DNA from 2 places in the Mycobacterium shinjukuense genome. Region 2 is predicted to be linked to the other one. Evidence: riboswitches for the same ligand, from Rfam matches in the RefSeq annotation. Region 2 holds a riboswitch; the other holds the start of a gene.
The links. A riboswitch is a leader RNA that binds a small molecule or an ion and turns the genes downstream of it on or off. The one in region 2 is predicted to bind cobalamin.
Positions count from the first base shown of each region.

Region 1 (23,067 bases), 1.0 Mb from region 2:
TTAATCAGGCCCCACCCGTAGGCGTCGGAGGCCGTCAACGGCTCACCGGTCAACAGCAGCTCCATCGCCACTTTGCGGGGCAGCTGGTTCATGATCCGGAAAACGCCGCCGGCCGCGGCGATCAGCCCGCGCTTGACCTCCGGCAACCCGAAACTGGCGCGCTCGTCGGCCACGACCAGGTCGCTGGCCAGCGCCAGCTCGGTGCCCCCGCCTAGTGCGGTGCCGTTGACCGCGGCGATGGTCGGCTTGTCGACGAAATGGTGCACGTAGCCGGCGAAACCCCAATCCGGGTGGTCGGGGTGATACACGTTCTCCCGGCGGGCAAGCGCCTTGAGGTCGACCCCGGCACAAAACGACCGGTCACCGGCACCGGTGATCACCACCGCCCGCACGTCCGGGTCGTGTTGCGCTTGGTCAAGCGCGTCGCCGACGGCGATGCTGACCGCGCGGTTGACGGCGTTGCGCGCCTCGGGGCGGTTGATCGTAATGACCATCACGTCGCGGTGGCGCTCGACCAGCGCCGCGGGCCGGTCGCCACTGTCGGTCACAGCAGCTCCACGATGGTGGCGTTGGCCTGGCCGCCGCCCTCACACATCGTCTGCAGCCCGTAGCGAATTCCCTTGTCCCGCATGTGGTACAGCAACGTCGTCAGCAACCGGGCCCCCGACCCGCCGAGCGGGTGGCCCAGCGCGATCGCCCCGCCGTTGGGATTGAGCTTGTTCTCGTCGGCGCCGATGTCACGCAGCCAGGCCAGCGGAACCGGCGCGAACGCCTCGTTGACCTCGTAGGCCCCGATGTCGTCGATGCTCAGCCCGGAGCGCTGCAGCACCTTCTGGGTTGCCGGGATGGGCGCGGTCAGCATGATCACCGGATCGGCCCCGGCCAGCGCCACGGTGTGCACCCGGGCGATCGGCTTCCGGCCCAGCGACTTGGCCTTCTCGGCGGACATGAACAGCAGCGCAGCCGACCCGTCGGAGATCTGTGAGGAGTTGCCGGCGTGAATCACACCGTCCTGCTTGAACGCCGGCTTCAGTGCGCCCATCTTTTCCATGGTGGTGCCGCGGCGGATGCCCTCGTCCTTGAGCACCAGGTTGCCGTCGTGGTCCCGGATGCCCACGATCTGGTCGTCAAACGCACCGGAATCCTGTGCAGCAGCGGCCTTTTCGTGTGATTCCAGGGAGAATTCGTCGAGGGCGACGCGGTCGAATCCCCACCGCTCGGCGATCATTTCGGCACCCAGGCCCTGGTTGGGGATCGCGCCGTGGTAGCGCTGCAGGAAGGCCGGCGGATATGGGCGTCCGCCGTTGGCCAGCGACGAGCCCATCGGGGTCCGCGACATCGATTCCACACCGCCGGCCACCACCACGTCGTAGTGACCGGCCACCACGCCGGCCGCGGCGAAGTGCACCGACTGCTGGCTCGACCCGCACTGGCGATCGACGGTCACCCCGGGGACGGTCTCCGGCCAGCCGGCCGCCAGCAGGGCGGTGCGGGCGATGTCGAGGGCTTGCTCACCGGCCTGCATGACGCAGCCCCAGATGACGTCGTCGACGATTTCGGGGTCGATGCCGGCCTTGTCGGCCAGTCCGGTGAGGACCTGTGCGGACAGGTCGGCCGGGTGCACACCGGCCAACCCGCCGTTGCGCTTGCCGATGGGTGAGCGGACCGCCTCGACGATAACGGCTTCGGCCATGAGCGATGTCTCCTTTGACGCGTTGAGTCGATTGTTGACCAGCGTGGTCGACGGTGTGGCGGCGGGGTGGCCGGGATGGTGCGGCAGCAGCCCGGCGATCGCGATCAAGTTTGGTGAAAACGCCGATACGGTCCGGGAATTGCCATAGTGTGTGGTCGCCAGGTATATCGGGTGCCGGGCGATCGGCCCGGTGTTGTCGGTGGGAGGCCCACCATGGCGACTGTGGGCAGGCGGGCGGGGATGCGCGGCATTGCGTGGCGCGCTTGCGCACCGGGATCCGGCGGGTGTGGGCAGCCGGCGGGGCGTGCGATTACGGGCGCCGCTGTGGCGACGACCCGTTGTGCGAGGCCAGCTGACGACGGGATGGCGTGATGAGTTTTCTGATGCTGCCTCCGGAGGTCAATTCGGCACTGATGTTCGCCGGTGCGGGCTCGGGCCCGACGCTGGCCGCGGCGGCGGCCTGGGACGGGCTGGCCGCCGAATTAGGCGAAGCGGCGGCCGCGTTCTCGTCGGTCACGTCGGGGCTGGTGGGTGGGGCCTGGCGGGGTCCGGCGGCGGCGGCGATGGCGGCCGCGGCGGCCCCCTATGCCAGCTGGCTGGGCACGGCGGCGACACGGGCCCTGGGCGCGGCCGAGCAGGCCAAGGCGGCCGCGGCGGTGTTTGAGGCCGCGCGGGCGGCCACGGTGCCTCCGGTGATGGTGGCGGCCAACCGCAATCAACTGGTGTCGCTGGTGCTGTCGAACCTGTTGGGCCAAAACGCCCCGGCGATCGCGGCGACCGAGGCCGCCTACGAGGAACTGTGGGCCGCCGATGTGGCGGCGATGGTGGGCTATCACGGCGCGGCGTCGGCGGTGGCCGCCCAGCTGGCGCCGTGGCAGCAGGCGTTGCAAGCCCTGCCCGGCCCGGTGGCCGCGGCGGCGTCCGGCCCGGCCGCCCAGGTCATCCCGGGGTTGGGCATCGGCAACATCGGCGTCGGAAACCTGAGCATCGGCAACATCGGCAACTACAACCTGGGCAGCGGCAACACCGGCGACTACAACCTGGGCAGCGGCAACATCGGCGACGCCAACCTGGGCGGCGGGAATCGCGGCAACGCGAACGTGGGCAACGGCAACTTCGGCTTCTTCAACCTGGGCAGCGGAAACTTCGGCAACACCAACCTCGGCAGCGGGAACGTGGGGTGGCTCAACCTGGGCAGCGGAAACTTCGCTAACGGAAACATCGGCTTCGGCAACAGCGGCGGCGACGGCAACATCGGCGGCGGAAACGTCGGCCCCGCCAACATCGGCAGCGGCAATTTCGGCTCCTTCAACGTGGGAAGCGGAAACACCGGCGACTCCAACGTGGGCTTTGGCAACCTCGGCAGCAACAACCTGGGATTTGGCAATAACGGCAACAACAACATCGGTTTCGGGCTCACCGGCGACAACATGATCGGCATCGGCGCGCTGAACTCGGGCACCGGAAACCTCGGCTTCGGCAACTCCGGCAACAACAACATCGGCTTCTTCAACTCGGGCAACAACAACATCGGCTTCTTCAACTCCGGAAACGGCAACTTCGGCTCCTTTAACGCCGGTTCCACCAACACCGGCTTCTGGAACGCGGGCTCCACCAACACCGGCTTCGGCAACGCGGGTTTCAACAACTTCGGTTCCGGGAACGCGGGCGGCCTGAACATGGGCTTCGGAAACGCGGGTTTTGGCAACATGGGTTTCGGAAACTCGGGCGACTCTAACGTGGGCAGCTTCAACTCGGGCTCATTCAACACGGGCGACTTCAACGCGGGCGCCTTCAACACCGGGTGGGCTAACTCGGGTGATACCAACACGGGTCTGTTCAACGCGGGTGGGCTGAACACCGGTGTTGGCAGCCCGGACACCCAGGCCGTGATGAACTCGGGCTTCGGCAACACCGGCACCGGCAACTCGGGCTTCAACAATTCCGGCACCGGCAACTCCGGCTTCCTGAACACCAGCACCGGCGCCTTCTTCTTCGGTCACTCGGGTCTTAACAACTCGGGCGTCGGCGGCAACGTGGGTATCAATAACTCGGGCACCTTCCACACGGGCCTATTCAACAACGGACTCCAGAACGTCGGCATCGGAAACTCGGCCAGCAACGCCGGTTTCACCGCCACGTCGGGCGTGGGCAACTCGGGCGACAACAGCTCGGGATTCTTCAACGCCGGCAACAACCAGTCGGGTTTCTTCAACCTCTCTAGCCTTGCGTTGACGGCCGCGGCCGGCCTGGCCTTCTCCCCCGGGCTGGGCGCCCCCGCGATCGGTCTTCCGGCCGTCAACGTGGGCATCGGCAACATCGGCGACTCCAACCTGGGCAGCGGAAACATCGGCTCGGTCAATCACGGCGCCGGGAATACCGGCAACGCCAACCAGGGCAGCGGGAACATCGGCAACGCCAACATGGGCAGCGGAAACAACGGTTTCTTCAACATGGGCGATGGCAACCTCGGCAACACCAACTTCGGGAACGGAAACCTCGGCAACCTCAACCTGGGCAGCGGAAACGACGGCACCCGCAACGTCGGCTACGGAAACTTCGGCAGCGGAAACGCCGGCAGCGGAAACGCCGGCAGCTATAACCTTGGCACCGCGAACAACGGCTCGTTCAACGTGGGTCATGCAAACAACGGCTCCTCCAACATCGGCTTTGCCAACCTCGGCAACAACAACCTGGGCTTTGCGAACAACGGCAACAACAACATCGGTGTCGGGCTCACCGGCAACAACATGATCGGCATCGGCGGGCTGAACTCGGGCGTCGGAAACATGGGCTTGTTCAACTCCGGCAACAACAACATCGGCTGGTTCAACTCCGGCAACAACAACGTCGGCTTCTTCAACTCCGGGGATAACAACTTCGGCTCCTTTAACGCGGGCTCCACCAACACCGGCTTCTGGAATGGGGGCTCCACCAACACCGGCTTCGGGAACGCCGGCAGCACCAACTTCGGCAACTGGAACGGCGGCAGCGCGAACATGGGCAACGGGAACGCTGGCAGCTTCAACCTGGGCTTCGGCAACTCCGGCGCCGGCAACACCGGCAGCCACAACTCGGGCAGCCTGAACACCGGCTTCTACAACTCGGGCGACACCAACACGGGATGGGGAAACTCGGGCGACATCAACACCGGCGCCTACAACTCGGGCAACCTGAACACCACCATCGGCAGCACCGCCACTCAACCGGGGCCGAACTCGGGCTTCGGCCACTCGGGCACCGGCAATTCCGGCTTCTTCAACTCGGGCGACGGTAACTCCGGCTTCCAGAACAGCAACACGGGCCTGGGAGCCGTCGGAAACTCGGGTGCGCGTAACTCGGGCGACGCCACCAACGTGGGCTTCCTCAACTTTGGCAGCAACAACACCGGCATTTTCAACGCCGGCTCCTTCAATACCGGAGTGTCCAACTCCGGCAACAACAGCTCGGGCGTGCGGAACCTGGGCGACAACAGCTCGGGGTTCGCCAACTCGGGCGATAACCAGTCGGGTTTCTTCAACAGCTGAGCAGTTGCTAGCCCCCGGCTTCCAAGAGTGCCTTGAGCCGGGCGAGATCCTTGCGATTGGCACGCTTGATCGCCAGCGTCAACACCGGCGCCACGATTCCGGTGAACCCGGAAGGCTCACCACGGTTGCGCAACGTCATCGTCGTCGAACCGTTCGGACCGTCTTCCCAGAGATAGGTCGTCTCCATCGGGAACGGCCCCTCCGCGGTGCGCATCACAAATCTCGTGTCGGGCACCAGTTCTACCGCCTCGTAGGTGTAACTCAGCTCGCGTCCGGGGAACCGGGCCGTGAAGGCGAACCGCGCGCCGACGGCCAACGGCTTGGGCGATTTCCATTGCACCGCTTTGATATTGACATACCACGCGGTGGCATTGTCGGGATCGGAGGCATAGCGCGCAACTTCATCTCGGGGCCGGGCAATCACGATCTCGCTCACCACGTCCACTGTCGTCATCGCACTCCTAACCTTGTCGCGCCGACCATTCGGCGATGCGCCGTTGGCGGTGTCGCCGTTCGGGTGCGGTGACCGCATCGGTGAGCGATACTCGCGTCTCCGCAACCGCCTCGGCGAACTTGCCCTGGCGGGCCAACAGTTCACCGCGCACCGCGTGCCAGCGCTGATCCGGCGCGATCCGCGCCAGCGCATCCAATCCCGCTGCCGCCCCTTGGGATTCGGCGACGGCGACCGCCCGGGCGAGCGCGGCGGGAGCGCTCAGCTGCACCGACAGCAGCAAGTCGTAGAGCCGGACGATCTCGGCCCAGTCGGTGGTGTGGTACGAGTCCGCTCGGGCGTGCTCGGCGGCGATCGCGGCCTGCAGCTGGTACGGGTCGGCGACCGTGCCGGTGCGCTGCAGCGACTCATCGAGCAGATCGAGTGCCTCCGCGATCGCGCCGGTGTCCCACAACGAGCGATCCTGCTCGGACAGCGGCACCGGATCTCCGGTGTCGTCGAGCCGTGCGGCGCGCCGGGATTCGGTCAGCAGCAGCAGCGCCAGGACCGCCATCGGCGATGGTTCATCGGGCATCAGCTCGTGGACCAGCCGCGCCAAGCGCAGCGCCTCCCGGGCACCGTCGACGTCGGTCAACCGGTCGCCGCCGGACGCGCTGTGCGCGATCGTGTAGGACGCGTGCAGCACCGCGCACACGGCCGAAAGGCGCGCCGGCAGCTCGTCGTCGGACGGCACCCGGTAGGGGATGGCGGCGCGGGCGATCTTCTTCCGGGTCCGGGTCAGGCGCTTGGCCACCGCCGCCTCGCTGGTCAGCAGCACCGCCGCGATTTGTGCGGGCGACAGGCCGCACAGCGTGCGCAGCGCCAGGGTCACCTGCGCGTCCAGTCCGAGCGCCGGGTGGCAGCAGGTAAAGATCAGCCGCAGCCGGTCGTCGGCCACCACACTGTCGGGCGGCAGGTCGGGAGCCGCGAGCTCCATGCTGGCACGCTCCTTCTGCGCTCGAACGCCCTCGCGGCGCAGCAAATCGATCGCGGCCCGGCGCGCGGTCACCGTCAGCCAGGCGCGGGGCTGGTCCGGCACACCGTTGCGGGGCCAGTCCCGCAGCGCGCGGAGCGCGGCTTCCTGCACCGCGTCCTCGGCGATCTGCAGCGAGCCGACCGACCGGACGAGGGTCGCCAGGATGCGGCTCCCCTCGATCCGGACGGTCTGAGCGAGCGCGGATTCGGCGTTCAACCGAAGTCGATGATGGGACGCACCTCGACAGCGCCATCCCAGGCGGCTGGGATATCGGCGGCGATCCGCAGGGCCTCGTCCAGGTCGGCGGCTTCGATGAGGTAGAAGCCGGTCAGGGCCTCCTTGGTCTCGGCGTAGGGGCCGTCGCTGGTGACGACGTCGCCGCCGCGGGCGCCACGGACCCGGACGGTCGTCGCGGTGGCCGTCGGGTACAGCGCCGCGCCGCCACGAATCGCAGCGGCGTGGTCCTGGCCGAACTTCTGGTATTCGGCCATGTCCTCGGCCTGCTCGGGGGCCGACCAGTCGACGTCCCTGGTGTAGGTGAGTGCGGCGTATTGCGGCATGGTTTTCCTCCTGTCTCGATCATCATCCGGGCGGTTCCCGAATCTCATCAAGAGGACGATCGCGGTGGGCCCGATCGGGACACCTCCGCCCGGAGCCGTCGGGATCCAGTCGCTGGCCGGTTCGCCTCAGCCGGGCGGCAGAGTAACGCGGCAGAGTAACCTGGTGCTCGCAGCTGGTCTGCTGGCGCCGCGTGCTGCGGCACCGGCATCGAGCGACGCAACGATGCATCGCGAGAGGGAACCCTGTGAGAATCCGGGACTGTCCCGCAGCGGTATGCAGGAACGACCGCCGTCTTTTGGCACTGGTCCCCGCGACTGGGAAGCGACGGCCATTAGGAGCACCGACCGGTGCGCGCCTGCGAGTCCGAAGACCTGCCAGCTGTGCCGGGCGCGCCGCGTCCGGCGGCTCACCGCCTCGTGGAATGGGCGTTTGGCCGTACCTGTTGCGGGGTGCACCGGTGGGGTGTGCACCTCAATCGGATCGGCTGCACGTCCGCCGGCGGTGACCACCCCGTCGACTGAAGGACCAGCACGTGACCGCTCAACCGTTTACCGCAACCATTACCGGCTCCCCGCGCATCGGCCCGCGCCGCGAACTCAAGCGCGCCACCGAGGGCTACTGGGCCGGGCGCACCAGCCGAGCCGACCTGGAGGCCGTCGCCGCCACGCTGCGCCGCGACACCTGGTCCGACCTGGCCGCCGCCGGTCTGGACTCGGTGCCGGTGAACACCTTCTCCTACTACGACCAGATGCTCGACACCGCGGTGCTGCTCGGCGCGCTGCCTCCCCGGGTGACCGAGATCTCCGACGACCTGGACCGCTATTTTGCCGCCGCCCGCGGCAACGACCAGATCGCGCCGCTGGAGATGACGAAATGGTTTGACACCAACTACCACTACCTGGTTCCCGAAATCGGGCCGTCAACCCGGTTCACGCTGCACCCCGACAAGGTGCTCGCCGAGCTCAAAGAGGCGCAGGAACTGGGAATACCGGCACGCCCGGTCGTCATCGGGCCGATCACCTTCCTGTTGCTGAGCAAGGCCGTCGACGGTGCGGGCGCACCCATCGGACGGCTCGAAGAGCTGGTGCCGGTCTACTCCGAGCTGCTGTCGCTGCTGGCCGCCAACGGTGCCGCGTGGGTGCAGCTCGACGAACCGGCGCTGGTCACCGACATCTCGCCGGACGCGCCCGCGCTGGCCGAGCGCCTGTACACCGCGCTGGGATCGCTGGCCAACCGCCCGGCACTTTTCGTCGCCACCTACTTTGGTGACCCGGGTGCGGCCCTGGCCGCGCTGGCGCGCACCCCGGTCGAGGCGGTCGGCGTCGACCTGGTGGCCGGTGCGCACACCGCGGTGGCCGGGGTACCTGAGCTGGCCGGCAAGACGCTGGTGGCCGGGGTCGTCGACGGGCGCAACGTCTGGCGCACCGACCTGGAGGCCGCGCTGAGCAAGCTGGCGACCCTGCTGGGCTCGGCGGCTGCCGTTGCTGTGTCGACGTCGTGTTCGACGCTGCACGTGCCGTACTCGCTGGCCCTGGAAACCGGGCTGGACGACAACCTGCGCAGCTGGCTGGCGTTCGGTGCCGAAAAGGTGCGCGAGGTCGTGGTGCTGGCACGCGCGCTGCGCGACGGGCGAGACGCGGTCGCCGACGAGATCGCCGCATCCAACGCCGCGGTGGCGTCCCGCAAGCGCGATCCGCGCCTGCGCAACGGGCAGGTCCGGGCCCGCATCGAGTCGATCGTCGCCTCCGGCGCTCACCGCGGCGAGGCGGCCCGGCGCCGCGCCAGCCAGGACGCGCGGCTACACCTGCCGCCGCTGCCGACCACGACGATCGGCTCCTACCCGCAGACCTCCGCGATCCGCAAGGCACGGGCGGCGCTGCGGGCCGGTGAGATCGACGAGGCCGAGTACGTCCGCCGGATGAAGGCCGAGATCGCCGAGGTCATCGCGCTGCAGGAGCGACTCGGGCTGGATGTGCTGGTGCATGGTGAGCCGGAGCGCAACGACATGGTGCAGTACTTCGCCGAGCAGCTGGAGGGCTTCTTCGCCACCCAGAACGGCTGGGTGCAGTCCTACGGCAGCCGGTGCGTGCGTCCGCCGATCCTCTACGGCGACGTGGCCCGCACCCGCCCGATGACCGTCGAGTGGATCACCTACGCGCAGTCGCTGACCGACAAGCCGGTGAAGGGCATGTTGACCGGGCCGGTCACCATCCTGGCGTGGTCGTTCGTGCGGGACGACCAGCCGCTGGCCGACACCGCCAACCAGGTGGCGCTGGCCATTCGCGACGAGACCGTGGACTTGCAGTCCGCGGGAATCGCGATCATCCAGGTCGACGAGCCCGCGCTGCGCGAGCTGCTGCCGTTGCGGCGCGCCGATCAGGCGGAGTACTTGCGTTGGGCGGTTGGGGCCTTCCGGTTGGCTACCTCCGGCGTCGCCGACTCGACCCAGATCCACACCCACCTGTGCTACTCGGAGTTCGGTGAGGTGATCGGGGCGATCGCCGACCTGGACGCCGACGTGACGTCGCTGGAGGCGGCCCGGTCACACATGGAGGTGCTCGACGACCTGAACGCGATCGGCTTCGCCAACAGCGTGGGCCCGGGTGTCTATGACATTCACTCGCCGCGGGTGCCCTCCGCTGAGGAGATGGCCGACTCGTTGCGCGCCGCGGTGCGCGCCGTGCCGGCCGAGCGACTGTGGGTCAACCCCGACTGTGGCCTGAAGACCCGCAACGTCGACGAGGTGACCGCGTCGCTGCGGAACATGGTCGCCGCGGCGCGGGAGGTGCGCGCGGGCGCCGCGCGGGCGCCTAGGCCTGCGAGGCCTGGTGAGCAGACGCAAAAGCCCCCGAAAACCGGTGTTTTCGGGGGCTTTTGCGTCTGCTCGCCGGGGCTACTCCGACAGCACCTGGACCGGCACGTCGTCGTCCCAGGGCTGCCGGGTGACCATGTCGGCCACCCGGACATAGCCGCGCTCGAACTCGCCGGTCGCCGCGTCCACCAGCCGGTATGTCTGGGTCTGCCGGTGGATGGGCTGGGCGTCGAGCAGCACCACCCGCACCTCACCGGGTTCGAAGCGGCAGCGCTGTTGCATCGCCTCGATCAGTTGCTCGTTGTGCATGTGGCCGTCGCCGAAATTCCACCCCACGGCGGTGCTGCAGATCCGTTCGCCGTCGGTGATGACGTAGTCGTCTTCGTCATGGCCCGCCATCGCTCGATGCGCGAGCGTAAACAGCGCCCTGCCATGGGTATTCATCGCGCGAAACGCGTATCCGAGGTACATCGGGATCTGTGCTCGCCCCTTGCCGTAGTAGCGCTCCAGCTGCGCGGCCGGCATGCTGGCGATCGCGACGATGCCCCGGTTGATCTTGTCCTCGGCGGAGGGCTTGATGCACCACAGCGTGGTGTCCCAATTGCCGGCGTAATAGCGCATGGCGGGCAAAAACGAGATCTTGCGCGGGAACAGGTTGCCCACGATGACGATGCCCGCGATCACAGCGATCAGGATCGCGACCGGCACAGGGTTTTTCACGTCCGTTAGGCCGAGGCTGGCATGCCCGACGAACAGCGACAGCACGCCGAAGATCATGAACACGTTCCACTCCAGCGGCACGCCCATCGGGATCGCCGTCAAGATCCCCAGGTGAAAGCACACCATCGCGGTCGCGGCCACCGCCGTTGGCCAGCCGCCGTGCGCGACGAACATCACCACTGGCACGCACATCTCGACGAAAGTGCTGACGTGGGCCACGATCCGCGACAACAGTCCGGGCCGCAGGTCGTCGGGGAACTTCGCGAAGAACAACCGCTTGACGAACCGCGGCCGCAACAGCGGGTTGTTGGACATCATGGTCGATATCACAAAGGCGAAGTGCCTGTTGAGCTTCGACGTCGCCGCGCCCATCCAGATCACCAGGAACACCAGCTTGGCGGCCACGATCATGTCGACACCGCCGAACAGGAAGGTCACCGTCAAGGTGGCATAGACCTCGCCGCGGGCGGCCAGGAAGATCACCTTGTCGCGCAGGCCCAACATCCCGAGCAGCACCAGGATGAGCACGATCTGCCACGCGGGCAGCAGCCCGACCTTGGTGCCCAGCTCCGGTATCGGGCCGGTGCCCCCGGTGAACAGCGCCGACAGCAACAGCACCAGCAGCAGCGCATACAGCGCGACGTCCACCGGCTTGCGCTTGGTTCCCCTGGTCAGCGGGACACGCTCCGGCCACGGCGGCAGCCGGACGGTGCCGAACCTCATCCAGTACAGAATCGAGCCCATCGGCGGGCAGTACCGGTTGTTCAGCGGCCCGAAGCCGCAGCCCAACCCGACCACCTCGAACAGCATCGTGTAGAGCACGACCTTCTGGAACACGATCGGCTCGGTGTACCACGCTGCCACATTGGTGAATCCATCGATCCCCTTGGTGGTCAGCACGATCAGCCAACCCACCAGGACGTACAGCAGGATCTTGGCGACGTAGCACAAGTGCAGCACCACCGGCGTGCCGAAGCCCACCTCGGCCCAGTGGCTGGCCATCGGGCGGATCTTCTCGCTGCGGGTGCCCTTGCTCCACTCCGCCAAGTCGATATCCGGCAGTCGGGGCTGCAGAAATCCCATAGCCCACAAGACTAGAACGTGTTCTAGGTGCGTGCTCGGGTTGGCGGCATCGAACCCCCGTTTGGTGTGCGCCGGTTTACGGCAGCGCCCGCTGCTCGCGCCCGGAGTACGCGCTCAGTGGCCGGATCAACGCGTTGGCCGCGGTCTGTTCCATGATGTGTGCGGTCCAGCCGGTGATCCTGCTCATCACGAAGATCGGTGTGAAGCTGGCGATGTCGAATCCCATCAGGTAGTACGCGGGACCGGTCGGAAAATCGAGATTGGGCTTGATCCCGGTAGCGGCCTGCATTTCGGCCTCGAGGACGTCGTAGATATCCAGCCAGCGCTGGCCGTCGCGCGCCGCGGCCACGCGCGCCAACGCGTGTTTCATGGTCGGCACCCGGGAGTCGCCGTTCCGGTACACCCGATGCCCGAAGCCCATGATCTTCTCCTTGCGGGCGAGCTTGCCGCGCAACCACTCCCGCGCGTTGGCCGGATCGCCGATCTCGATCATGTCGTGCATGACGGCCTCGTTCGCGCCGCCATGCAGCCGCCCCTTGAGCGCGCCGATCGCGCCGGTCACCGCGCTGTAGATGTCGGATTGGGTCGAGGTCACCACCCTGGCGGCGAACGTCGACGCGTTGAACCCGTGTTCGGCGTAAAGGATCATCGACTGCTCGAACGCCGACACGACGGCGGGTTCGGGCACCTCGCCGAAGCACATGCGTAGGAAGTTCTCGGCGTAGCTTAGCCCGCTGTGCGGCGGGACCGGAGGCAACCCGCGCCGGCGCCGCATGTCGATCGCCACGATCGTGGGCAACACGGCCATCATGCGCAGCGCCTTGGCGCGGTTGGCCGAGGCGTCGTCCTCGTCTGGGTCCTCGGCGCCCAGATAGCTGATCGCGGTGCGCACCACATCCATCGGGTGGCAGTTGTCTGGCAGCTTGGCCAACAGCGACAGCATGGAGCGGTCCACCCGACGGCTGGCCCGTTCCCGCTGGCTAAACAACGCCAACTCGGCATCGGTGGGCAACTCACCACGCCACAGCAGGAAGGCGACCTGCTCGAAACTGCAGTGCGTCGCCAGATCCTGGACCGGATATCCCCGGTAGGTCAACGAATTGGTATCCGAGACCACCTTGGAAATCGCGGTGGTGTCCACCACCACACCGGCAAGGCCCTTCTTGATGTCGGGTTGCGCATCAACCGTGGGCGCGGTCATGGATTACCTCCTCGTAGTCGGAGTAGCGCAGCAGCTGATAAAGCCGGCTGCGCTGCTGCATTCGCTCTAGCAGGCCGGATTGCGTTCCCGTTGAATCGATTTCACGAAGGCCTGCCTCGACGGCGAACATCGCCAGGCGTAACGTGGTGACCGGGTAGATGACGGCGTTGTAACCGATGTCGCCCAATTGCCGCGCGGTCAGCAGTGGTGACTTGCCGAACTCGGTCATGTTGGCCAGCAGTGGGACATCGACCGCGGCACGGAACTTCTCGAAATCGGCCACTTCGACCAGCGCCTCGGTGAAGATCATGTCGGCACCCGCATCGGCGTAGGCGCGGGCGCGGTCGATCGCGGCGGGCAGGCCCTCCACACCGGCCGCGTCGGTGCGGGCGCAGATCACGAAGTTAGCGTCGCGCCGCGCGGATACCGCTGCGCCCAAACGCCTTACCATCTCGGCGGTGGGGATGACCGCCTTCCCGTCGAGGTGACCGCAGCGCTTCGGGTTGACCTGATCTTCCAGGTGACATCCGGCCAGGCCGGCCTGCTCCAGCAGGCTTACGGTGCGCGCGGCGTTCAGCGGCGAGCCGAATCCGGTGTCCGCATCGATCAGCGTCGGCAGGTCTGTGGCCGCGGCGATTTGGGCGCCGCGTGCGGCGACCTCGGTCAGGGTTGTCAACCCGATGTCGGGCAACCCGAGGTCGGCCGACAGCGCTGCGCCGGAAACATAGACGCCGTCAAACCCGATCTCGGCAATCGCCTTGGCCACCAGCGGCGAGAACGCACCCGGAAGACGTTGCAGCCGACCGGATCTCAGGCCAGCCCGAAATGCGATGCGTTTGTCGGCGACAGGCGTGGCCGCCGCGAGCAGCCCGGTCATTGGAAGATCCCCGGCGGAATCACCGGAGCCCTGTCCAGCACCCGCGGATCGACCAAAACGTTCAGCCCGCCCAACCCACCGGCGCCGAGGTCGGCCAGACCGTCCACGGTGGACAGAAACCGCTGCTGCTCAGCGGGTTCCACGATGTCCTCGGCGAGCTCGGTGAACTTCTCCACGTATTGCTTGCGCTCGAACGGCCGGGCGCCCAGCGGATGCGCATCGGCCACCGCCAGTTCGTCGACGATCACCTCGCCGCTCTTGAGCGTCACCTCCGCGCGCGCCCCGAACGCCTTGGTCGCCGGATCGGATGAGTGATACCGGCGGGTCCATTCGGGATCCTCGACGGTGGAAATCTTGTGCCACAGCGCCACCGTGTCGGGCCGGTGCGCCCGCTCGGGTGCATAGGAACGCTCGTGGTGCCAGCTGCCGTCCTGCAACGCCACCGCGAAGATGTAGGGCAGCGAATGGTCGAGGGTTTCCCGTGACGAGTCCGGATCGAACTTCTGTGGGTCCCCGGATCCCGTTCCGATCACCACGTGGGTGTGGTGGCTGGTGTGTAGCACGATCGTCGCGATTTGGTCCAGGTCGCCGATGCGCTCGCGCAGCCGGCGGGCCAAGTCGATGGGCGCCTGGCTCTGGTACTCCGCGGAGTGCTGCTTGGTATAGCTGTCCAGAATGGCGCGCTTGGGCTCGCCGGGGCCGGGCAGAGGCACCTGGTAGGTGCGCTCGGGTCCGCCGAGCAGCCAGGCGATCACGCCGTCCTCGCCCTCCCAGATCGGAGCCGGCGAACCCTCGCCACGCATCGCCCGATCGACCGCCTCGATGCCGACCTTGCCCGCGTGTGCCGGGGCGAACGCCTTCCAGCTGGAGATGGCACCCTTACGGGATTGGCGGGTGCTGGTGGTCAGGTGCAGGGCCTGGCCGATCGCGTGGTAGATGGTCTCGGTGTCCAGCCTCAGCATGGTCCCGATGCCGGCGGCCACCGCCGGGCCGAGGTGGGCAACATGGTCGATCTTGTGCTCGTGCAGGCAGATGCCGCGCACCAGGTCGATGTGCACCTCGTAGGCGGTCGCCAGACCCCGGATCAGGTCAGCGCCGCCCACGCGCAGCTGCTGGGCGACCGCCACCAGCGGTGGGATGTTGTCGCCCGGGTGGGAGTAGTCCGCGGCCAGAAATGTGTCGTGGAAATCGAGTTCGCGCACCGCGACGCCGTTGGCCCACGCCGCCCATTCCGCGGAATAGCTGCCCGTGACGCCGAAGACGCTGGCCCCTTGCCGCGCCGGATGCGCCAGCGCCTGGTGGCGGGCCACCGTGACCGGTCGGCGCAGCACGGCTGCGGCGCTGACGGCGGCGTTGTCGATGATGCGGTTGCACACCATCTCCGCGGTCTCTGGCTCGACGGCAACCGGGTCGGCGGCGACCTGCGCGATCTTGTAAGCCAGGTGTTCGGTGCGTGGGAAATCATCGGCGCTGCGCCGCGCCCGGACCGCATGCATCACCATGATCCGCACAATATGCAATCCCTAAACCAACCGAAAGAGACTGGAAATGTGGATTTTTGTGTCCTTACTTGGCACAGTTTGCAAACCTTGTAAATAGGATTGGGGGTAGGGTGTCACCGGTGACGAAGATGTTTTCGGGTGCTCGGCTGCGGCGGTTGCGCCACGAACGGGGGCTGACCCAGGCCGCGCTGGCCCACGCCCTGGATTTGTCCACCAGCTACGTCAACCAGCTGGAGAACGATCAGCGGCCGATCACCGTGCCGGTGTTGCTCGCGCTCACCGAGCGCTTCGACCTGCCCGCCCAGTACTTCTCTTCCGACGCCGATGCGCGGCTGGTGGCTGACCTGTCCGACGTGTTCACCGAGACCGCGGCCGAGCATGCGGTCAGCCGCGGCCAGATCGAGGAATTCGTTGCCCGGATGCCCGAGGTCGGTCGCGGCCTGGTCACCGTGCACCGCCGGCTGCGCGAGGCCACCGAGGAGCTGGAGGCCTATCGATCTCGTGCGATCGCCGAAACCGAACTTCCGCCCGAGCGCCCGATGCCGTTCGAAGAGGTCCGCGATTTCTTCTACGACCGCAACAACTACATCGGCGAGCTCGACGTGGCGGCCGAGCAGATGTTCACCGAGAGCGGGATGCGGCCCGGCGGGTTGGACATCCAGCTGGCCGAGCTGATCCGGGAGCGATTCGGCATCTCCGTGGTGATCGACGACGGGCTACCCGACACCGTCAAGCGCCGCTACCACCCGGACACCAAGGTGCTTCGGGTCGCCCACTGGTTGCTGCCCGGCCAGCGCGCCTTCCAGGTCGCCACCCAACTGGCACTGCTGAGCCAGTCAGACCTGATCTCGGCCCTGGTGGCCACCGATGACCGGCTCAGCACCGAAGCCCGCGGCGTCGCCCGGATCGGGCTGGCCAACTACTTCGCCGGCGCCTTCCTGCTGCCCTACCGCGAATTCCACCGCGCCGCAGAGGAATTGCGCTACGACATCGATCTGTTGGGCCGGCGGTTCGGGGTGGGCTTCGAGACCGTGTGCCACCGGTTGTCGACGCTGCAGCGCCCGCAGCAGCGCGGGATACCGTTCATCTTCGTGCGCACTGACAGGGCCGGCAACATCTCAAAACGGCAGTCCGCCACCGCATTTCACTTCAGCCGGGTCGGCGGCAGCTGCCCGCTGTGGGTGGTGCATGACGCCTTCGCCCAGCCGGGCCGGATCGTGCGTCAGGTCGCGCAAATGCCCGACGGCCGGTCCTACTTCTGGGTCGCTAAGACCACCGCGCCCGAAGGGCTCGGCTATCTGAGCCAGCACAAGAATTTCGCCATCGGGCTGGGCTGCGACCTGGAGCACGCCGACAAGCTCGTCTACTCCACCGGGGTCGTGCTCGACGACCCGTCCACGGCGGTCCCGATCGGGGCGGGTTGCAAGATCTGCAACCGCACCTCATGCGCCCAGCGCGCGTTCCCGTACCTGGGCGGGCGGGTCGTGGTCGACGAGAACTCGGGCAGCAGCCTGCCGTATTCGTCCAGCAACCACTGAGCGGTGTAGCTTGCTGCCATGACGGACGTCGACTATTGCGTGGTAGGAGCGGGATTCGCCGGCTTGACGGCGGCCCTGCGCTGAAACAGGCCGGCCGATCGGTTGCCCTGTTGGAGGCTCGCGACCGGGGTCGGCGGTCGCACGTTCACGGTCACCCGCGACGACGGCGTGTGGATCGACCGCGGCGGCGCATGGATCGGACCGGGCCAGGACCGGATCGATGCCCTGACGGACGAGTTCGGCGTAGCCGAATACAAGCAGCACAACGACGGCGACGCCATGATGATCGTCGAGGGCGAGAAGCACCGCTACGGCGGCAAACTCCCCTGGACGATGAGCCCGTGGGCGGTGGCCAACCTCGGCATTGGTTTGCTCAGTGTCGAGCAAATGTGCAAAACGCTGCCGCGCGAAGCCCCCTGGGACTCGTCGATCGGTTCGGCGACCAGGCGAACGCCCCCATCGAATTCCACGAGCAGAACTGGACCCAGGACCGCTACTCCGGGGCCGGCATGATCAGCCACACACCGACCGGTGTGCTGACGGAATTCGGTTACACGCCCAATCCTTGGCGCCCACCGCGGAGGTTGAGCAAGGACACCGGATGGCGGCTTCAGGCAGCCTGTTCGACTGGCACGGCATTCAGCGCCGTCAGGTGGTGCACCCAGGCGGGCGGCATGTTCTTGAAAACGCTGTCGCGCGTCACCTGATGCCTGCCCAGGTGCGACATCATCATGCTGTCAACCGCACGCACGCGACTGCGCGCGGTGCCTAGCGTCACGGTCTTGCGGATCGACCGCATGTACATGTACTCGACGTAGCTGAGGACACCCTCAGGCTTGAGCAGCGTGATGTAACAGGTGATGATCTCTTCCACCAGACTGCAAGAGAAGTTGCCGTGCGGCAGGCCAGAGATGATGAAATCGTACGGCGCCGCAGGCCTAAACTCTTGAAGCGGCAGTTCGTGGATCGTAGTAATGTCCTGGACGCCGCGCCAACGGGGATCGGTAGCGAAACGGTTCTTCAGGGTGCGAACGAAGGCACCATTGAGCTCGACCACGTCGAAGGTGTCGCGCGGCCGCAGGTGGTTCACGATCTGGTCGGTGAATGCGCCGGTTCCTGATCCGCAGTCCAGAACGCGAATCGGCACCGGACCACGCTGCGCAAGGGGCCGCGTGACAGCCCGTGCTAGGGACCGGCTGCTGGGGATGATCGCTCCGGTCGTCTCCCCTTGTCGGCAGAACTCACGGAAGAACAGTGTGGCGTCACGAAGCCTCTTGCTCATGGTGCGTATCTCCTGATCCTGGTAGGTTCAGCCTTAATTGCTGACGGCTTTTTTTCCAAATGAAGTAATATGCACTGGCCCCCGCGGCCACAATCGGCACAATTGCAGTGACAGCCCATTCCGATCTGTGAATCAAGACGCCGATCCATGCGGCGCCAAAATAGCTGGGCAGAAAGAACGCGCACACGGCCAATACGCCGCAAGCCCCGTCGCTCAAGACAAATCGCCGGAAGTCGATGCGCATGATCCCCATCGCCACATACAGCGGCGTCCGCAACCCGACCAGGAAGCGGGCCAACAGAAACACCCGCAGGCTGTGATGCTGCACCATGCCTTCCATGCGCTCGGCGCGATCGCCAGGAACGAGCCTGCAGAACCAACGGTGTTGCCGCAGATAGGTATGGCCGAACGTCCGTCCGATCCAGTACAGCGCGCAATCACCAATCAGAACGCCCGCCAGGCATACCGCCAGAGCCAGCCGCGGGTCGAGCCGAGCCACCGAGGGCGCGCTCAAAACGCCGGCGGCGGCAACCACGACTTCCTCGGGAACCGGCAATCCGGTAGCCGTCAGCACCGGCAGGGACAGATACGACCCGTGCGACAGAATGAATGTTTCCATGCGTCAGCCTATGGGCAGATTGACGAGCTGATTGTCAATGGTTCCGACAATGTGAATCGGTTCTCTTGCGCCATAGAAGAACCGGAAATTTCGGAATTGGTGTTACCCAAATAAGGGCGCACTTATCGTCAAGAGCACCGCAGAACATTGGACACTGTAGCGCCTTTGTTGTTTAGCCGATACCCGTGACATATCCACGGCAGTCGTACGGCTTGCGCCTCGCGATCCGAGTTGTCGCGGATTCCGTGCCCTCGCCGGGACATGTCGCAAGAGCGGATTCGCCCCGTCCCGGTTCGGGCGCGATGGATGGGGACACACCTGAGAACATAATCTATAGCAATAGTCGCACACAGCGACAGTCAACCACGGTTGACCATAGTCGCGCAACCCCCGAATTTGGGAGTTTTTGGAGGTCCAGATCAGCGCATGCCCCGCGGCGCGATCTTCACCACGTCGGTCGTCTACGACGAGCCCTTCTGGCGTGCCGACGCATTGTTCGCTGCCGTCACCGGCTCCTCGTAGAATCGCCGGCCCCGTCGGCGATGGACTCGCATGCCAAAGTGGGTGCGACGCACCGCCGCAACGGCCCCCGACTCAGAAAGTGGCTGCCGCGGCGAAGGTTTCGCCACAGGGCAGCATGCATGGCCGACGTGAGGCTGCGAGGCCCGCGTCCATTGGCCCGGCGAACATCCTCGTGGTGCACGAAGAACTCGTTGAGATTCGGGACGGAGCGGACCCAGCCAATCCGAAAGAACCCGATGGGCGGCCGCCCAGCCGCCCGGCGCGTTGGGCGGCGGCGCTGGCCGCCAACACCGGCGCCAGCGGCTGGCCGGTCAGCGCGCGCCGCGGCCCCAAATCGGCGGCCTCGGCGATGCGGCGGGGGGCCTCGGCGCGGCTGATCAGCGTCCACTCGGCGATCGCATGCGCCAGTTTGCCGCCCAACTCTTCGGTGCTGGCCTGACGGGCCAGCTGGTTGATCAGTGGATGCTCGGCGGCGGGCAGCCGGCGGCGCACCCGCTCCACCCGCTCTAGCAACACCAACCGCTCCTGGGTGCTCAACGCCTCACAATCCAACTCCAGCACGGCATCCACGCCGGCATCGAGGGCATCGAACGCCGCGGTGATCGCCTGCCGATCCATACGCCCAAACTATCGGAGGGCACCGACAAGACACCCCGCCCAGAGACCACTGAAACCAGAGTGACACAAGAGATTTCACGCCGACCGGTGTGGCCTTCACCGGCCGCGACACCACTCGGCCGATTTGTGTGCTTGGCGCGGCGACACCTGGTGCGCACGCCGCGACCCCCGCCGGCCAGTAGCGGTTGCCGACAACGATGTCCCACAGGACGTTCCACCCGGTTTCCCGGGGCCAGTGGGCCGGCAGGTGCAGCATCGCATCGGAGCGGCGAAGCGGGCCGATGCCCGTGACCAGATCACGGCGCACGGTGGCGCCACCCGCCACAGGCATGGTGACCGCCGGCGAGGGCGCCCGCGGCGCACCGCCGGCCATGCGCGCGCCCGCCGGGACCGCCATCTAGCCCGCTAGCCCCGGTGGCCGGTAAAAGATCAGCATTTGGCCGACGGCGCCGGCAAGGCCCAGCCCCACCGCGATCGACAACCCGCGCCAGCCGTTGTACCAGTTCTTTCCGAAGATCAGCCAATCCAGGCTGAGCTTCCCGGCGCCAATGATGGCCACCACGACGGCGCAGACCGCCAGCACCAGGTTGTACTCCCACCCTTTCTCGAAGATGAAGAAGCCGTTGGGTCGGTGCACCGTCCACGCCGCGACCAGCATCAGCGCCACAAAGCCCGCCGCCGGGATCGGCGTCAGCAGCCCGGCCGCCAGCCCCAGCCCGGCGGCCGTCTCGGTGCTGGCGGCCACGGTCGCGTGAAACGTGCCCGGCCTCATCCCGATGCTCTCGAACCAGCGCGCGGTGCCTGGTATCCGGCCACCGCCGAAAAATTTGTTCACACCATGCGCGGCGAGCGTGAGGCCCAGCACCAGCCGCAGCATGAGCAGGCCGACGTCATGCGGAGTCATGGCGTCCAAATTAGATCATCTCCACGCACTGCGACCGCAGCGGTGAGCCGCTGACCAACCCGACCCATGTGGGAACATAGCGGACGTTCCGGCGTTTGCCTGAAGGCAAAAGGGGGTGCACCATCAGTCGTAGCCCACGAGCCACCGGCTGCCCCGAAGGCGCACCCGCGAGCGACGTCGTTGCGCTGAACGGCGACGTGAACTACCCACGGGAGCTTCTGGGCAACAAGGGCCACGGCATCAACACGATGCGCCGCCACAAGTTGCCGGTGCCGCCCGCGTTCTGCATCACCACCGGGGTGGGCGTTCGCTACCTCATGGCGGCCGGGCCCACGCGGGAGGCGATCTGGAACGACGTGCTGGACCGGATGAGCTGGCTGGAGGCGGAAACCTCCCGCACGTTCGGCCGCGGCCCCCGCCCGCTTCTGGTCAGCGTGCGTTCGGGCGCCACCGAGTCGATGCCCGGCATGATGGACACGATCCTGGACGTGGGCATGACCGATGCCGTCGAACGGGCCCTCGCCGGGCAGGGCACTTCGGAGTTCGCCCGCGACACCCGCCGCCGGTTCACCCGCATGTATCGGCGCATCGTGGCCACCGACCCCCCCGACGACCCATGCGCGCAGTTGCGCGCGAGCATCGAGGCCGTCTTCGCCTCGTGGAATTCGCCTCGCGCCGTTGCCTATCGCGCCCATTACGGCCTCGACGACCAGGGCGGCACCGCGGTCGTGGTGCAGGCGATGGTATTTGGCAACAGGTGCGAGAACTCCGGGGCGGGGGTGCTGTCGTCGCGCAACCCGATAACCGGGGCCAACGAACCGTTCGGCGAGTGGCTACCCGGCGGCCAAGGCGACGACGTGGTGTCGGGATTGGTCGACGTCGAACCGATCACCGCCCTGCGTGGTGCACAGCCCGCCGTCTACCGCGAGCTAATGGCCGCCGCGCGCAGCCTGGAGCGCCTGGCCGGCGACGTCCAAGAGATCGAATTCACCGTCGAGAACGGCACGCTGTGGCTGCTGCAGACCCGGGCGGCGGAGCGGTCGGCCCAGGCCGCAATACGCCTGGCCCTGCAGTTGCGACGCGAAGGACTCATCGACGATGCCGAGACCGTGCGCCGGGTGACCCCGGCACACGTGCAGGCCTTGCTGATGCCGGCGCTGCAGCCGGAAACACGGTTAGCCGCACCACTTTTGGCCAAGGGCCTGCCCGCTTGCCCGGGCGTGGCATCCGGGACGGCGCACACCGAGGTGGACCGGGCGCTGGCCGCCGCGGACCGGGGCGAGCCGGTCATCTTGGTGCGCGACCACACCAGGCCCGAAGACGTCATCGGCATGCTGGCCGCCCAGGGCATTGTCACCGAGGTCGGGGGCGCCACCAGCCATGCGGCGGTGGTCAGCCGCGAACTGGGCCGAGTGGCCGTGGTGGGCTGCGGCCACGGGGTCGCGGCATCGCTGGCCGGCAAGCGGATCACCGTCGACGGTTACGAAGGCGAAGTGCGCCAAGGCATTTTGCCGTTGTCCGCGTGGTCCGAGAACGATACACCGGAGCTGCACGAGCTGGCCGCCATCGCGCGACGGGTCAGCCCGCTGCGGGCGCACACCAAAGGCGACTATCCGACCCTGGACGAGCATTCCGAGGCCGCGGTGCGTGCCGCGATGACCGCCGGGCACACCGACGTGGTGTCGGCCACCCCGCTGATCACCATGCTGACCGCACAACGTCTGGGCGGCGAGGCCACCGCGTGATCGAGTTGGCGGTGCTGCAGGCCGTCCGGCTCAAGGGCCGGGTGAGCCGCGCCGACCTGGCGCAAACGTTGGGCGAGGAGCTGGCCGCCATCATCGAGACCGTCGATCGGCTGACCGCGGCCGGCCTCCTGGTCGACGCCGCCACGCTGCGGATCAGCCCCAGCGGTCGCATCCGGCTGGGGGAGTTGCTTGCCCGGGAGCGCAGCCGCGCGGACCCGACCGTGCTGGCCGCCGTCTACCGCGATTTCCGCCGCGTCAACGCCGATTTCAAAAGACTGGTCACCGACTGGCAGCTCAAGGGCGGCAAGCCCAACACCCACGATGACGCCGACTATGATGCCGCCGTGCTGGCCCGCCTCGATGTGGTTCACCGACGGGTGGTGCCGATCATCGAAGC
Region 1 covers NZ_AP022575.1:358,586-381,652, reverse strand. The annotation lists gene G6N20_RS01730 (crotonase/enoyl-CoA hydratase family protein) at 1-494, opposite strand, end outside; gene G6N20_RS01725 (thiolase family protein) at 545-1,693, opposite strand; gene G6N20_RS01720 (hypothetical protein) at 1,692-1,841, shown strand; partial or broken gene G6N20_RS22385 (PPE domain-containing protein) at 2,065-3,909, shown strand; partial or broken gene G6N20_RS22380 (beta strand repeat-containing protein) at 3,964-5,220, shown strand; gene G6N20_RS01710 (SRPBCC family protein) at 5,228-5,674, opposite strand; gene G6N20_RS01705 (RNA polymerase sigma factor) at 5,682-6,902, opposite strand; gene G6N20_RS01700 (YciI family protein) at 6,899-7,246, opposite strand; cobalamin riboswitch at 7,412-7,640, shown strand; partial or broken gene metE (5-methyltetrahydropteroyltriglutamate--homocysteine S-methyltransferase) at 7,765-10,044, shown strand; gene G6N20_RS01690 (DUF3556 domain-containing protein) at 10,141-11,862, opposite strand; gene G6N20_RS01685 (bifunctional 2-methylcitrate synthase/citrate synthase) at 11,939-13,063, opposite strand; gene prpB (methylisocitrate lyase) at 13,044-13,940, opposite strand; gene prpD (2-methylcitrate dehydratase PrpD) at 13,937-15,442, opposite strand; gene G6N20_RS01670 (short-chain fatty acyl-CoA regulator family protein) at 15,571-16,980, shown strand; partial or broken gene G6N20_RS01665 (flavin monoamine oxidase family protein) at 16,999-17,406, shown strand; gene G6N20_RS01660 (class I SAM-dependent methyltransferase) at 17,591-18,262, opposite strand; gene G6N20_RS01655 (DedA family protein) at 18,243-18,881, opposite strand; partial or broken gene G6N20_RS20895 (TIGR03085 family metal-binding protein) at 19,471-19,647, opposite strand; partial or broken gene G6N20_RS01650 (DUF222 domain-containing protein) at 19,650-20,021, opposite strand; gene G6N20_RS01645 (DoxX family protein) at 20,419-20,925, opposite strand; gene G6N20_RS01640 (pyruvate, phosphate dikinase) at 21,048-22,670, shown strand; gene G6N20_RS01635 (winged helix DNA-binding protein) at 22,667-23,067, shown strand, end outside.
Region 1: linked by a shared signal. The riboswitch ahead of metE (5-methyltetrahydropteroyltriglutamate--homocysteine S-methyltransferase) and the one ahead of G6N20_RS06240 (PPE family protein) in region 2 are both predicted to bind cobalamin.

Region 2 (6,339 bases):
CGGCTGGCTCCTCGGGCCGCTGTGCCCGCATTGGGTCTCGGAGTTCTGATAGGCGGCTTCAGGCGTCGCAACGTCCTCATCTGCCCCACGTGTACCCGGAACTGACCCACCTACAAAGTGCCCGCCTAGCAGCGACAACCACGGTTGTCGCTGGTAGGCGGGCGCATCGCAGATCCCTACCGTGCCGAAACGCGCGAGGCGGGTGAGACAAGACCCGCGACACGTGATGCGGCACCGCGATTTTTGTCGCCCCGTGGTTGACAATGCCGGAGATGACGCAATCGCGGGAGCCCGACGTTGGCGCATGAGATCTCACGCCAGACGTTCCTGCGCGCTGCCGCCGGCGCGTTGGCCGCCGGCGCGGTATTCGGTCCGGTCCGGGCTACCGCCGATCCGAACACCCCCGACTGGGACGGTCTTTCCGCGGCCATCGGCGGGCGAGTGTTACGGCCGGACGACGGCGCCCAATTCGCAACGGCCAAACAGGTTTTCAACACCAACTACAACGGCTCGACGCCGGCGGCGATCGTCGGCCCGACCTCGGCGGCCGACGTGCAAAAGGCGATGGCATTCGCTGCTGCCCACAACCTCAAGGTCGCTGCCCGCAGCGGCGGACACTCCTATGTGGGCGCGTCCACCGCGGACGGAACCATGGTGCTCGACCTGCGCCAGTTACCCGAGGAGATCAACTATGACAGCGCCAGCGGACAGGTCACGGTGACGCCGGCGACCGGTTTGTATGCGCTGCACCAGGCGCTGGCCGCGGCCGGCCGGGGCATCTCCACGGGCACCTGCCCGACGGTCGGTACCGCGGGACACGCCCTGGGCGGCGGGCTGGGCGCCCAATCCCGGCACGCGGGCCTGATGTGTGACGCACTGACATCGGCGTCGGTGGTGCTGCCCGGCGGCGAGGCGGTCACCGCATCGACCACCAACCACCCCGACCTTTTTTGGGCGCTGCGCGGCGGCGGCGGTGGCAACTTCGGGGTGACAACGTCGCTAACCTTCACCACGTTTCCCACCGCTGAGGTGGACGTGGTCAACCTCAATTTCCCGCCGCAGTCGTTCGCGCAGATCCTGCTCGGTTGGCAGAACTGGCTGCGTACCGCCGACCGAAGCAACTGGGCGTTGGCGGAGGCCACCACCGACGCGCTGGGCACGCACTGTCGCATCATGGCGACCTGCCCGGCCGGGTCGGCTGGCAGCGTGGCCGGCGCCATCATCGCAGCGGTCGGCATGCAGCCGACCGGGACCGAGAATCACACCTTCGATTACCTGGGCTTGGTGAGGTACCTGGCCGTCGGGAACCTCAACCCGTCGCCGCTCGGCTATGTCGGCGGATCCGATGTCTTCACCACGATCACCCCGGCCGTCGCCCAGGGGATCGCCTCGGCGGTCGATGCGTTTCCGCGCCCGGCCGGTCGGATGTTTGCGATCATGCATGCGCTCGACGGCGCCCTCGCCAGCGTGGCACCGGGGGCCACAGCCTTTCCGTATCGGAAGCATTCCGCGCTGGTGCAGTGGTACGTCGAAACCGCCGGTTCGCCGGCGGCCGCGACCAGCTGGCTCGACACGGCGCATCACGCGGTGCAACCGTATTCGGTTGGCGGCTATGTGAACTATCTCGAGGCAAACCAGCCGGCCGCGCGGTACTTCGGCGCCAACCTAGCTCGACTGACCGCCATCCGGCAGAAGTATGATCCGGGCCGGATCATGTACTCGGGGCTGACCTATTGATGCCGGCCGAAGGTGCCCAATCGTCAGCTGTCGTCGGCCGGCGGCGCCGGGTCGGCCTCCCAGGTGCTCGGCGTCAGCGGCACGCGCCGGCCGTCATCGGACGCATCGCCGGCCAGCGTGATCAACCCGGCTGCCGGTGCGGCACCGGCCTTGCCGGCGATGCCGGCAAACCCTAGCCTTCCCCCGCGCTGGTCGGACGCGGCCGCAGCGGTGACCCGCTCCCAGCCCGCCTTCGAGTCGGGCGCGTCCTCTGAGTCCAAATCCATGTACTCGTAGCCGCGGTCCAGTTGCCCGACCTTCTCCCGCCTACGCCGCCGCGGTCGAGCCTGCTGCTGCGGCGTCGGCGCGACGGCCGGGATTTCGGTGCTTTCGGGTTCCGGCGCCTTCTTTCGGGCGCGGGCGCTTGCGGACCTCCTGGCATCCGCGTTCAGGCCACTCACCAGGTAGCCGTAGCTCTCCATCCCCACACCCACACCGGCGCCGGTCACCGACGGCGGTGCGCTGGTCGGTGGCGCCGGCGGCCCGGGAGCCGGGGCCGGCGCGGTCGCCTCCACGGGTGTCGGTGCCGGCGACGGGGGAGAGGTCGGGATGCTCGGGGCCAGGGCCGCGAGCGGCGGCGTGACGGGAGCCGTGACGGCTGGCGCCGGTGGCGGCACGGCCACCAGCGCCGCCAAGCCCTTGGCGCCGATCGGCGCCAGCACAGCGCCGGCGGCCAACGGCGCCAACGGGCTGGTCAGCAGGGGCACGACAACCGTGAGCAGCGCCGCAGTCTGCTCCAGCAGGGTCTTTAGCAACGCGATGGTATCGGTGATGATCGTGCCAATGGCTTCGATGGTGGTGAACAGAATGGTCAGACCGATGGTCGCGGGATTACCCGAAGCGAATGCCGCTGCCAGATCTGCCCCGATAAAGGCGAAGGTTTCTGACAGCAAGGCGACATAGGTACCGATATCCATCGGGTAGCCCAGGGCGAACGCGATGTTGAGCGGGCTGAGATAGGTAAGTGGATTACCGAGAATGAGCAGGTAAGGATCAAATCCGGAAAACAGCGCTTGCAGGAAAGGGATGTTCGCCAGCCAATTTATTAATGGTTGAATGACGTTGTTGTAGAAGTCGATATACCCGATATCCTGCAACCATTGCAGGAACTGGTTTTGTCGGTCGGGCGGTAGCGCCAACGACTCTGCGGTCGCGGCTGCCTGCGCGTCGGCTTTCATGATCTGGGGGGCCGGGATGGCCTGCGGTGTGGAGGCCACCGCCGCGGTCGAGACCGCCTGATAGGTGGTCATCACGGTGGCGGCCTGGATCCACATCCGCACGTAGTCGGCCTCGTTGAGCGCAATCGGGATCGTGTTGACGCCAAAGAAATTGGTTGCCACCAACACCGCGTGCGCGGCGTGATTGGCGGCCAGCTCAGCCAAGGTCGGCATTGCGGCCAGGGCGGCGGTGTAGGCGGCGGCCGCGGTTTCCAGTCGACTGGCTATCGCGGCGCAATCGGCGCTGGCCTGCATCAGCCACGCCAGATACGGCGCGTGGGCAGCCACGTAGGTCACCGAGGTCGGACCTTCCCAGGCTCCGAGTTGCACGCCGCTCAACAGGGCGGACAACTCGTCGGCCGCCTCGGCGTAGGCAACGCTGAGCGAGTTCCACTGGCCCGCAGACGCCAGCAACGGACCGGCTCCCGGGCCGCTGATCAGCAGCGCCGAATGCACCTCCGGTGGCGATGCCAACCAGATCGGGGCGGTCATCGATCACTGCCGGCGAACAGATACCGGCTGACGCGGCGCATGCCCGGGAAGCTCCCGGTGAGGGCTCGATGAGGTGCCATCAACGTCCTCCGATACGACGGGCAATGCCCGGTCGCCCTGGGAGACGTTCAGCCGCTAGAGCCGATCAGCGGCGCCCCCACAGCGGCGCCGCCCTGCTGCTAGCTCATGGCCATCCGCCCAATCCGCGAGGCGACGGGCGCCGGACACACCGCGCCCGGCGCAGCTGGCAGGTCTTCGGACTCACAGGCACACACCGAAACGGCGCTCCTACTGGCCGTCGCTTCCCGGTCCCAGGGCCGTGGACCAGTGCCGATGACGGCGGTCGTTCCTGCATACCGCTGCGGGACAGTCCCGGATTCACACCGGGTTCCCTCTCATGACGAATCTGTCGAACCGCCATTCGATGCCGACGACACTCAATGACGCCAGCAAACCAGCCGCAACCGCTAGATTACTCGACGTGCATGCGTTTGGGCCAATGTCCGCAGGTAAGTCACAGGCGGCCCGCAGGGGACCATCGGCGCTTTTCCCGATGGTGGCCCGATCCCCCGAATCCGGCCGCAACGTGTCCTCGCCAATCCCCACCGCATGACCGGCTACCTCCACGAGCGCTTTCCGGCGTTGCGCGACACACTCGAACGCGTCGCCCTCGGTAGCGGGCCCACGCCCGTGCGTCGACTCGACCACCTGCCCAACTGCGCGTCGGTTTGGGTGAAAGATGACGGTGCCTACGGCAACGGCGGTTGGGGGGGCAACAAAGTCCGCAAGCTGGAATGGCTGCTGCCCGAGGTCAAGCGCCAACGCCGACGCACCATCCTGACCGTCGGCGGGCTGGGCACCAATTGGGGGCTAGCGACCACGCTGTACGCCCGGGAGTTCGGCCTGCACACCGCCCTCGCCCTCATCGACCAACCGGTCGACGAGCACGTCGAGGCCCAGCTCCAACGCCTCCGCGCATCCGGCGCCGACATCTATCTCACTCACAGCACAACGCGCACGGTCGTGGCCGCACCGTACCTATACCTGCGTCACCGCCGGCCCTACCCGCTGCCTGCCGGCGGGTCGTCCCCGCTGGGGGCCCTCGGGTACGTCGAGGCGGCGCTCGAACTCGCCGCACAGATACGGGCCGGCGCCATCCCGGCACCATCGTGCATCGTCACCGCGGTCGGATCGGGCGGCACGGCCGCCGGCCTATACCTGGGCCTTGCGCTTGCCGGACTCACCGACACCCGGGTGATCGGCATCGTCGTCAACGACAAGCTGCGCCTGGATCACCGATCGGTTACCAGTCTCGCCCGTCGGGCGGCACGCCTGCTGCAACGCCGCGGTGCAATCCTGCCGCAAAGCCACCTGCCAGCGGACCGGTTGACCCTGCTGCGCGACTGGCTCGGCGCGGGCTACGGCCACCCGACAAGCCGGGGCGCACGCGCATTGAAACTCGCGCACGACACCGAGCACCTCGACCTCGAGCCCGTCTACACCGCCAAAGCGATGGCCGCGCTCCTCGACCTCGCCGCGAGCGGCCGGCTACCCGACGGACCCACGCTCTACCTCCACACATACGGGCCCCGCTAAACCACCCTGGCGGCGCGACACGTGGCGTTTGCCCACCGGTCTAGAGTTCGAGGCGATGCGTCGCACGTGGACCTGGACATTCGCCCTGCCGCCGGATGAGTTGTGGCCGGTGCTGGCCGATACCAACCGGTTCAACGAGGCGATCGGGCTGCCGCCCTACACACTCGAGGAGACACCGCAAGCCAACGGTACGGTCCTGCGCCGCGGCCGGGGCACGGTGGCGGGGTTCACAGTGGAATGGGAGGAAAAGCCGTATGAGTGGATCTCGGGACGGCATTTCCGCCAGTCGCGGGTGTTTGCCAAGGGCCCGTTCCGCCGCTTCGGCCCGGTGTTCGATCTCGAGCCGGACGGCGAAGGGGGCTCACACGTCACCTACGCCCTCGAATGGGAGCCGCTGAGCTTGGTCGGCCGCCTCTTCGGCGCGCGGCTAGCCACCCGGGCGGGCGAGACGGTGGGAAAGCGCATCGTCGAGGCGGCCGCCTTTGCTCGCGGCCACCGCGCACCCGAGCGCCTGACACCTTTCGTGTTGTCTGAGCCCGAGCTACCCTACGGTGCGCGCCAGCGGGCCGCGGCGATGGCACGCGAAATCGACCGCAGCCCTTACGGTAACGGGCTCGGCGGGTGGCTCGCCAACCTTGTGCTGCGGGGCATGGCGAGCGACCTCACCCGTCTCCGACCCAAGGCGCTGGCCGCCGATTTGGGCCTGCCCGCGCGCGCGGTGACCGAGGCTTGCCTCGCCGGCGTGCGGGCGGGGCTGCTCGGCATGAAGTGGGATGTGCTCTGCCCCAACTGCCGCGGAGCCAAGGTCAGCGTCCCTACGCTCGCCGAGCTGCCCCACGGCGCGCACTGTTCGTCGTGCAACATCGACTACGATCGCGACTTCGAGCGCAACGTCGAGCTGACGTTTGCGCCGGCCCCCATGGTGCGCCCGCTGCCGGGCGGCGGTTTCTGCCTGTCCGGTCCGATGGAGACGCCACATGTGGCGGTACAGGTTCTGCTGAGTCCGGGGGAGCGGCGCACCGTGGCCGCCGACCTTCCCGCAGGCTCCTATCGCCTACGCACACTCCATCCCGGCGGCTTCGTCGACGTCGAGTACGAGTCCGGGGCGTTTCCGGGCCTGCGCATCACCGGGTCGGGCGTCGAGGTGCTCAACGTCGCGGATCGGCAAGACACGCCGGGAGGCGTCACATTCGTCAACGATGCCGATTTCGAGCTGGCGGCCTTGGTCGAGGAGCGAACCTGGGTGCGCGGCGCGCTG
Region 2 covers NZ_AP022575.1:1,406,317-1,412,655, reverse strand. The annotation lists gene G6N20_RS06245 (FAD-binding oxidoreductase) at 298-1,737, shown strand; gene G6N20_RS06240 (PPE family protein) at 1,761-3,485, opposite strand; cobalamin riboswitch at 3,715-3,932, opposite strand; gene G6N20_RS06235 (1-aminocyclopropane-1-carboxylate deaminase/D-cysteine desulfhydrase) at 4,095-5,081, shown strand; gene G6N20_RS06230 (adenylate/guanylate cyclase domain-containing protein) at 5,191-6,339, shown strand, end outside.